Regions from separate parts of the Microbacterium hominis genome, predicted to be linked through region 2. Evidence: predicted binding sites of a transcription regulator. Region 2 holds the regulator's gene; the other holds the start of a gene.
What was found. Region 2 encodes LexA, which represses DNA repair genes until DNA is damaged. Its sites were predicted from a motif close to TCGAACANNTGTTCGA; they were not measured.
Positions count from the first base shown of each region.

Region 1: a site for LexA is predicted at 1,684-1,699, ahead of HQM25_RS13025 (HNH endonuclease signature motif containing protein). Genes of this name have one in related genera too.

Region 1 covers NZ_CP054038.1:2,869,504-2,873,981, reverse strand. The annotation lists gene HQM25_RS13030 (DUF503 domain-containing protein) at 1-66, opposite strand, end outside; gene HQM25_RS13025 (HNH endonuclease signature motif containing protein) at 142-1,662, opposite strand; gene arfB (alternative ribosome rescue aminoacyl-tRNA hydrolase ArfB) at 1,913-2,350, shown strand; gene HQM25_RS13015 (hypothetical protein) at 2,485-2,790, shown strand; tRNA gene HQM25_RS13010 (tRNA-Met) at 2,883-2,956, opposite strand; gene HQM25_RS13005 (S8 family serine peptidase) at 3,198-4,478, shown strand, end outside.
Region 2 covers NZ_CP054038.1:2,365,993-2,370,470, reverse strand. The annotation lists gene metE (5-methyltetrahydropteroyltriglutamate--homocysteine S-methyltransferase) at 1-1,254, shown strand, start outside; gene HQM25_RS10780 (hypothetical protein) at 1,251-2,672, opposite strand; gene lexA (transcriptional repressor LexA) at 2,723-3,403, opposite strand; gene HQM25_RS10770 (LysM peptidoglycan-binding domain-containing protein) at 3,660-4,022, shown strand; gene HQM25_RS10765 (histidinol-phosphate transaminase) at 4,060-4,478, shown strand, end outside.

The DNA of each region.
Region 1 (4,478 bases), 500 kb from region 2:
GCGCTTCTCCTTGAGCGAGTGCACGTCGCCCAGGAGCAGGTCGAACTCGATCCAGGCGATCCACATGGGGTGGAGTCTGGCAGAGAGGGAGTGCTCGCGGCACCCTCTCAAGTCGGCACGACCTATGAACGGAGCCGGGTGTCAGAACGGCGCGGGGTCGAACTCGGCGTCGGTGGCGAAGTGGACTCCCGAGGCGGGATGGTCGGGGTAAAGGCGGCCGCCCGGACTCGTCCACTCGAGCACGCCGGCTGTCTTCTGCGTGACAGTCCATGGTGTGTGGTGCTTGAGCGTGTGATGCCGTCGACAGAGGTGACCGAGATTCGACACCGCCGTCTTGCCGCCGTTCTGCCAGTCGATCGTATGGTCGAGGTCACTGCGCGCGGTCGACTGTCGACACCCCGGAAAGCGGCAGTGCTGATCGCGCACCGCGAGTGCGCGTCGCATCTCGCTGCTGGGCTGATACCGATCGACGGCGAGCACGGCGCCGGAGATCGGGTGCGTGAGGATGCGATCCCACCCCGGAGCAGTGCGGGCGAGCTCGCGCGCCGTATCGGGGTCAATGGGGCCGTGGCCGGCGAGCGTCACCGCGTCGAACGGGTCATCGACCGGGGAGTCGATGAGCGTCAGCACGGGAACCGTCACCTGCACCGTCGCCCGGATGGCGCCGAGCCCCGTCTCCGCGGTGCCGATGTGCGCGACTGGGTCGGACGCGAGCAGGAGGTCGGCGACGAGGTCAGTGCGGATCGCATCGAGCGACCGCCGGGCCGTGACAAGGTTGTGGAGGTGGGCGCGGGCCTGGTCTGCTGAGGTCGCGGAGTCGCCCGGGGCGCTCGCCGGGTCGCTTGCGGCGCTCGCGGAGTCGTTCGGGGCGCTCGCCGGGTCGCCTGCAGCGCTCAGAAAGTCGCCCGCCCTGTTCGTGGCCGCGCCCGTAGCGCTCGCTGCCGCGCCGTCCGCACACTCGTCCCGCTCCGCCGCCGCCAGCGCGGCGCGCGCATCGCGGATCGCCTGGGCGTCGGCATCGGCCACGTCGCGCGCCATGCGGGTGAGCCGGTCGTGGATGCCGTGGATGATCACCGCCGGTCCGGTGACGTGGAGGTCGGCCATGCCGTCGTCGAGGTCGTGCACCTGCACACAGCTGGTGCGCGACGCAGCCGCGTGGCGTTCGCGGATCGTCTCGTCGAGGAACCACTGCGCTCGCCGCTGGGCGACCGGGCGCAGCCGCGATGCGGACTCGGCTTCGGCGTACGGGAGCACGCTGTACTCATACTCGGCGACCAGCTCGGGGCGTTCGATTCGGTCGCCGGCCTCCACGATGATGCGTGCGTGCACGAGCGAGATGCGCCCGGCCTCGAGCGACGCGACGGTCTCGGGGAACCGCCCGACCATCCGCTCCGCTTCGTCGACCTGCCGCTGCACGGTGCGGTCGGAGACCCGCAGCGCTGCCGCGATCTCCGCGGCGACCGAGCGTCGGGCTACCTCGGCGTCGGAACGCGCGGGTTCGGCATCCGCCCATTCCTCCGCGATCTCGCCTGCTCGGGCGAGGGCGCGGGCTTCACGGGCCTGCAACGACGCGATCTGGCGACGGATATCGACGACCTCGGCCACCACGGGAGCCAGGCGCGCGGCGGCGACCTCGGCGGGTGTGGTGGCTGTTTCGCTCATGGGTTCATCATGTCACCACCCTCGGACATTTGTTCGAAACTCCTTCGCTCTCCCGTGGCGAAGAACGCCTCGCCTCATAACCTCGAGGACGCCCGCGCGAAGACGTTCTCGCGCGGGGCGTGTTGAAGCGCAGTCTGTGCGAGTTGCCGAAGCACGGTGTGCGGGAGATCGCGAACGCCGTTGCGGCGGGCCGCCGCCCGATGGTCGGGTCGGCAGCCGAGCCGCCGGCGAGGGAAGGGATGATGGATGCATGACCGCCGCGCACCGCTCTGGGCTGCGTATCGACGCACGGCTCACGATTCCGGAGGCCGAGCTGTCGTGGCGGTTCTCGCGGTCGTCGGGACCCGGCGGGCAGGGGGTCAACACGGCGGATTCGCGCGTGGAGCTGATGTGGGACATCGCTGGCTCGGCTGCGCTCTCGCCGCACCAGCGGGAGCGGCTGCTCGCGCGTCTGAGCGGCCGGCTCGTCGGCGGGGTGCTGACCGTCGTCGCGTCGGAGCATCGCGCTCAGCTGCGCAATCGGGACGCCGCCCGCGCCCGCCTCGCGGCACTCGTCGTTGAGGCGCTGCGGCCACCGGCACCCCCGCGGCGCGCGACGAAGCCGACGCGCGGGTCGCAGGAGCGGCGCCTGCAGGCGAAGAACCAGCGCACGGACGTGAAGCGGCTGCGTAGGCCGCCGGGGGACTGAGGGGGCTTGTCTTCGCCTTCCGATCAATCTGACGCGCACCTTACCGTCGTCTGGCGCGGCGTCAAGGCCGTTGCCGCGCCTCACGGATCGACGGAGTCTGAGGATCCACCCGCCGTTGAGTGAGGAGCAGTGCGATGACCGATAACACGCAGAACGAAGGTCGGGAGGCTGACCAGCCGACCACAGACGAACTGGAGGAGCCGAGCATCGAGAAGGAGCCCGGCGACGAACCGAAGGGCGACACCGACTCTGAACCCGAGCACAGCCACCAGGCCGTCGGGATCGGCGTCATCCCGAGCGGCGACCCGGCGGATTCGAGCGGTGCAGCCGCGGGGGACGCCAGCGGCGATGACTCTGGAGATACGGAGCAGGACGACCCGCCGAGCCCTGCCATGAGCGACGAAGTAGGCCGGGCGGCTGCCGACGCCTCGGACGCTTGACGGTCAGCGCGTGGCGAGAGGCGCCGGGCTTGGTGGATCGCGCCGCTCGTCGAAGGAGTCAGAGTCCCGGTGCGGAGGAGGCTACGCCGTAGACGCGACGGCGGGAGTCGAACCCGCATGCGCTCCTGGGTATGAACCGGAGCCCGGGACCGCCCGGCTCGCCGCGATGTCCCCACGCTAGCTGCGGCCCCCGACATCCGCACTGTCGTGACGGGGCGTGTCGAGACGTTGCCGACTGTTACATGCTCGTTTCGGAAAATCGCCACTCTGCGCGATTCGGCACGCGAAGACGACGCATTCTGAGCGATCTGGTCAAGCTGAGAGTTTCCTGTTGACTATCTGAGGATCCGCGCTTACGTTCCCGTACGTGTCTGCCCGATCCCCCGGGCAGAGAAAGAAGGTTCCCCTTGTCGCTACGCGCGTTGGCGGTCGCCGGAGTTCTGGCGCTGTCGATTCCCACCACGGCTGCAGCCGCAGCCGCCGCCCCAGACGACGATCCGTCGTCGCGGTTCACCGCAGCGGAGTCCTCCGGTCAGATCAGCTCGACCTTCCTGCCTCGCTCGGCTGACGCCGCGGCGAAGCTGTCGGTCGTCGTTCAGCTCTCGGGCGACCCCGTCGCCGTGGTCGAGGCCCAGAAGGGCCGCGACCTGTCGAAGACCGAGAAGAAGGCGATCCGCGACAGCCTCAAGGCTGCGCAGAAGCCCGTCGTCGACGCGGTGAAGGCCGCGGGCGGCTCGGTGCAGGCCGAGATGCAGTCGGCGTACAACGGTGTGCAGGCCACGGTGCAGGCATCCACCGTCGCCGATCTGACCGCTCTGCCCGGTGTCGTCGCCGTGCGCGAGGCGCGCACCTCGACGATCGACAACGCCGTCTCGGTGCCGTTCCTCGGCGTTCCGCAGGTGTGGCAGAACACCGGCTACACCGGCGAGAACATCAAGGTCGCCATCATCGACACCGGCATCGACTACACCCACGCCAACTTCGGCGGTCCGGGCACGGTCGAGGCCTACGACGCGGCCCACGCGGCGGAGACCGAGGCGGCCGACCCGGCGCTGTTCGGCCCGAACGCGCCCCGCGTCAAGGGCGGCTGGGACTTCGTCGGCGACGCGTACGACGCGAACGACGACAACGCGGTTCCCATGCCCGACTCGAACCCGCTTGACTGCCAGGGCCACGGCAGCCACGTCGCCGGCACCACCGGCGGCACCGGTGTGACCGCCGAGGGCGCGACCTACACGGGCGCGTACGACGAGTCGACGGCGTCGCAGGACTGGCTCATCGGCCCGGGTGTCGCCCCCGAGGTCGACCTGTACGCCCTGCGCGTGTTCGGCTGCGACGGCTCGACCAACATCACCGTCGCCGCCATCGACTGGGCCGTCGAGAACGACATGGATGTCATCAACATGTCGCTCGGCTCCAGCTACGGCACCGCTGAGGACCCCGAGGCCGTGGCTGCGTCGAACGCGGTCGCCGCGGGCGTCGTCGTCGTCGCCTCGGCCGGCAACTCCGGCCCGAGCCCCTACATCAACGGCTCGCCCGGCACGGGTGAGGGTGTCATCTCGGTCGCCGCGACCGACAGCACCGCGTCGTTCCCGGGCGCCGAGGTCACCCTGAACGGTGTCACCGTCCCGGCGATCAACGCCAACGGCGCCGACCTCGAGGGCCTGGGCGAGTTCACCGTGAAGCGC
Region 2 (4,478 bases):
ACCTGGCTCGCGTTCGCCGACCAGAAGACGGAGCAGGTCGTCACGCTCGCCCGCGGACTGCGCGACGGGCGCGACGCCATCGCTCTCGAGCTCGCGGCGGCGGCCGCCGCGCTCGCGGACCGCGCGAGCGCTCCGGGGGTGCATGACGGAGCGGTGCGTCCGCGCACCGCGTCGCTCGCTGCGGCCGACTTCGCGCGCACCGACTACGAGACCCGCGCGCAGGCGCAGGATGCGGCGCTGGGGCTCCCGGTGCTGCCGACCACGACGATCGGCTCGTTCCCCCAGACCGGGGACATCCGGCGCGCCCGCGCGCGCTTCTCCCGCGGCGAGCTCGCCGCCGACCAGTACGACAGCTTCCTCCGCGACGAGATCGCCCGCGTCGTGGCGCTGCAGGAGGACCTCGGTCTCGACGTGCTCGTGCACGGCGAGGCGGAGCGCAACGACATGGTGCAGTACTTCGCGGAGAACCTCGACGGCTTCGCGGTCACCCGCAACGGGTGGGTCCAGTCCTACGGCTCGCGCGCGACGCGTCCGTCCATCCTGTGGGGCGACGTGTCGCGGCCCGCGCCGATCACCGTCGGCTGGTCGACCTACGCGCAGTCACTGACAGACAAGCCCATGAAGGGCATGCTCACCGGTCCGGTCACGATCCTCGCGTGGTCGTTCGTGCGCGACGACCAGGCGCTGGCCGAGACCGCGAACCAGGTGGCCCTCGCGCTGCGCGACGAGCTCGCCGATCTCGAGGCCGCCGGCATCGGCGTGATCCAGGTCGATGAGCCGGCGCTGCGGGAGCTCCTCCCGCTGAAGCGGGCGGACCAGCCGGCTTACCTGGCGTGGTCGGTCGACTCCTTCCGGCTGGCGACTTCGGGTGTGTCGCCGCAGACGCAGGTGCACACCCACCTGTGCTATTCGGAGTTCGACGTGGTGATCGACGCCATCGCCGCCCTCGACGCGGATGTCACCTCCATCGAGGCGGCCCGCAGCCGCGGCGAGGTGATCGGCGACATCGCGCGCTCGGGATTCGCCGCGGGGGTCGGCCCCGGCGTCTACGACATCCACTCGCCGCGGGTGCCGTCCGTCGACGAGGTCGGGGCCCTGCTCGACCGCGCGGTGGCCGATCTGCCGCTGCGCCGCGTCTGGGTCAATCCCGACTGCGGGCTCAAGACGCGTGGCTACGACGAGACCGTGGCCTCGCTGCGCAACCTCGTGACCGCCGCGCGGGCCGGTCGCGAGAAGGTGGGCGCGCCGGTCTAGGTCGCCGCCGTCTCCCGGTCGGATGCCGCGGCCTCGGGTTCGCCCGGATCCGCGGCGTCCGACCGCTCGTCGGGGCGTCGCTGCAGCAGTTCGGTGACCCACCACGCGAGGAGCCACACGACCAGCACGAGGAACACGTCGCCGAGCGAGAGGGGACGCAGCAGCAGCAGCCACACGACCCCCAGCACACCGAGCGCGATGCGCACGAGCAGTCGCTGGGCGTAGAGCCAGGCGCCGACGGAGCTGGTGTCGACGCCGCGTCGCTGCGCCGCGCCGCGCAGGCCCGCGTTCACCGAGGCGACCGCCGCGCGCGATGCGCGGGCCCCGCGCCAGCGGCCCGACATCCACGCGATCACCGCGATGATCGCGCCGATGAGCATCAGGACGACCGCCGTGTCGCGCATGGCGTTCGTGATCTGGTCGTACACCGACGCCAGGGCGGACGCCGAGACGCCGAGGGCGGGCGCGCTCAGCTGCAGCACACTGCCGGCGATGGCCAGGCCCACGGCCAGCACGGCACTGCCCAGGGCGATCCCGACCCCGGTTCCGAGCACCGCGGTCGACCGGCGCCGGGCGATCAGGATGCCGACGAGGAACAGGGCGAGGGCCACCACCGGGAGCCACCACCCGACGGCGACCGCGATGTTGTAGACCGTCCCCACGACGATGAGCGCGTCGCTCTGGGCCACCACGATGGTGCGGTCGATGACGGGGATCGACGAGGCGAAGCCGACGCCGCTGTCGACGAGACGCTGTTTGACCTCTTCGATGACGGGAGCGAGCTGGATGCCGAGCTCGCCGTCGGCGCCGATGACGACGGCCCCTTCGGCGGTGCCGCCGGCTGCCACCGCCGCGAGCGATCGATGGCTGGCGCGAAGTGCCGTCTCCCAGACGTCGGAGAACGCGTCGGACTGCACGAGGCGGATGACGGTGGTGTCCACGAGCCCCTGCAGGCCCTGAGCGGCCGGTGCGCGCAGCAGGTCGAGCGCCGCCAGCGCCCGCGGGGGCAGGTCGAGGTTCTGCAGGCCGTCGAAGAGGTCGTCGGTGATCCCCTCGAGGTCGAGCGATTCGTCGATGGCGGCCGTCACCTGATCGGCCACGAGCATCTGCACGTCGGCATCGTCGGCCAGCGGCGCGAACGTCTCGATGAAGCGCGTCTCGTCGACGAGCTCCACCCGTGCCCACGCGGCGACGATCGACACCGGCACCAGGATCGTGGCGATCACGATGCACAGCGCTGACAGGAACGCGCGCCAGCGCCCGCGGGGCCGCTCCGCGGGCGGCGCGGGTGCGAGGTCGGGGAGAACGGCGGTGCTCTGGGTGGCGCGCAGTCGGTCGTTCTCGGCCTCGAGTTCGGCGAGGCGGGCGCGCAGCGCCTGCGCGTCGGGGTCGACGGGGGGCCCGGCATCGGCAGTCATGACTCCCCTTATAGCGGGTCGCGGCGACCCGCCGGTAGCGCCCGCGCCGCTCAGACCGTGCGCAGCACGGCCACGACCTTGCCGAGCACGACCGCCTCGTCGCCGAGGATCGGCTCGAACGCGGAGTTGCGGGGGAGGAGCCAGGTGTGGCCGTCGCGCTGGCGGAAGGTCTTCACCGTCGCCTCGCCGTCGAGCATCGCGGCCACGATGTCGCCGTTGTCAGCCGTGGCCTGCGTGCGGACGACGACCCAGTCGCCGTCGCAGATGGCCGCGTCGATCATCGACTCGCCGCTGACCTTGAGCATGAACAGGTCGCCCTTGCCGACCAGCTGCCGCGGGAGCGGGAAGATCTCCTCGATCTGCTGATCGGCGGTGATGGGCACGCCGGCGGCGATCCGGCCCACGAGCGGCACGAGCGCGGCGTCGCCCACGCTCGGCGCGGTGTCGGCCGGGTTCTCGGCGGCGGTGCCGGGAAGGTCGATGAGCACCTCCATCGCCCGTGTCTTGCCCGGGTCGCGCCGGAGGTAGCCGCTGAGCTCGAGCTGGTTGAGCTGGTGGGTCACGCTCGAGAGCGACTTCAGGCCGACGGCGTCGCCGATCTCGCGCATGCTCGGCGGGTAGCCGTGCCGTGCGATAGAGCGCTGGATCACCTCGAGGATCGCGAGCTGCTTGTCGCTGAGGCTCTTGCGGCGCCGGGTCTGGGGCCTCTCGCGCCCGGTCGACTCGCTCATGTCGGCTCCCGTCTCGCCGCCCGACGGGCAGCGGTCTTCGAATGTCGGAGGCCCGTGGTGGGGTGTCCGTATCGAAACCGTATCCGGTTCACCGCCCGCGCGGGCGCATGTTATCCCGCGTGTCGCTTCGACAGAAGCGGTTCGGTTCCGATCGTTGACAGGTTCCAGCATCGAAGATAGATTCGGAAAAGAGATTCGCATCCGGCGCACCCGGCCGTTCGGCGGGTGCGAATCTCTTCCCGGCCTTGGAGGAGACATGACCGCTCTCAGCCCCGTTCTCACCGCCCCGACCGTCCCGTCGGCGACCCGGCTCCGCCTCACCGTCCGAGGCCGGCGCGTGCTCGCCGCCCTCGCCGCCCTGCCCGCCGTGGCGGTGCTGTGCGCGGTCGTCCTCGGGGGCGGCGCCGCACTCGCGTCCCGCGATGCCGGGGCGCCCGTCGGCTCCTTCGAGACGGTGATCGTCGAGTCCGGCGACACGCTGTGGGCGATCGCGCAGCAGGTCGCCCCCGCCGCCGACCCGCGCGACGTGGTCGACGACCTGGTGCGGCTGAACGCCCTCGACGGCGTCTCGCTCCAGGCCGGTCAGCGCCTCGCGATCCCCGCGGAGTACTCCCACTGATCCACCGGCCGCGGTCCGGGCCCCACCGCGCCCTACCATGGGACAGGTGACCGTTCGCCTCGACGACCTCCCCCTCCGCGACGACCTCCGCGGAAAGAAGCCCTACGGCGCTCCGCAGGCTCCGTTGCCCATCGCCCTGAACGTCAACGAGAACACGCATCCGGTGCCGCAGGAGGTCGCCGACGACATCCTCGACTCGATCGCTCTCGCGCTGCGCGACGTGAACCGGTACCCCGACCGCGAGTTCACCGCCCTGCGGGAGGGCTTCGCCGACTACCTCGGCCACGGACTCACGCGGGAGCAGATCTGGGCCGCCAACGGCTCGAACGAGGTGCTCCAGCACGTGCTGCAGGCGTTCGCCGGTCCAGGACGCACGGCGTTCGGGTTTACACCCACGTACTCGATGTACCCGCTGCTCACGCGCGGCACCGGAGCGACGTGGATCGCGGGCGAGCG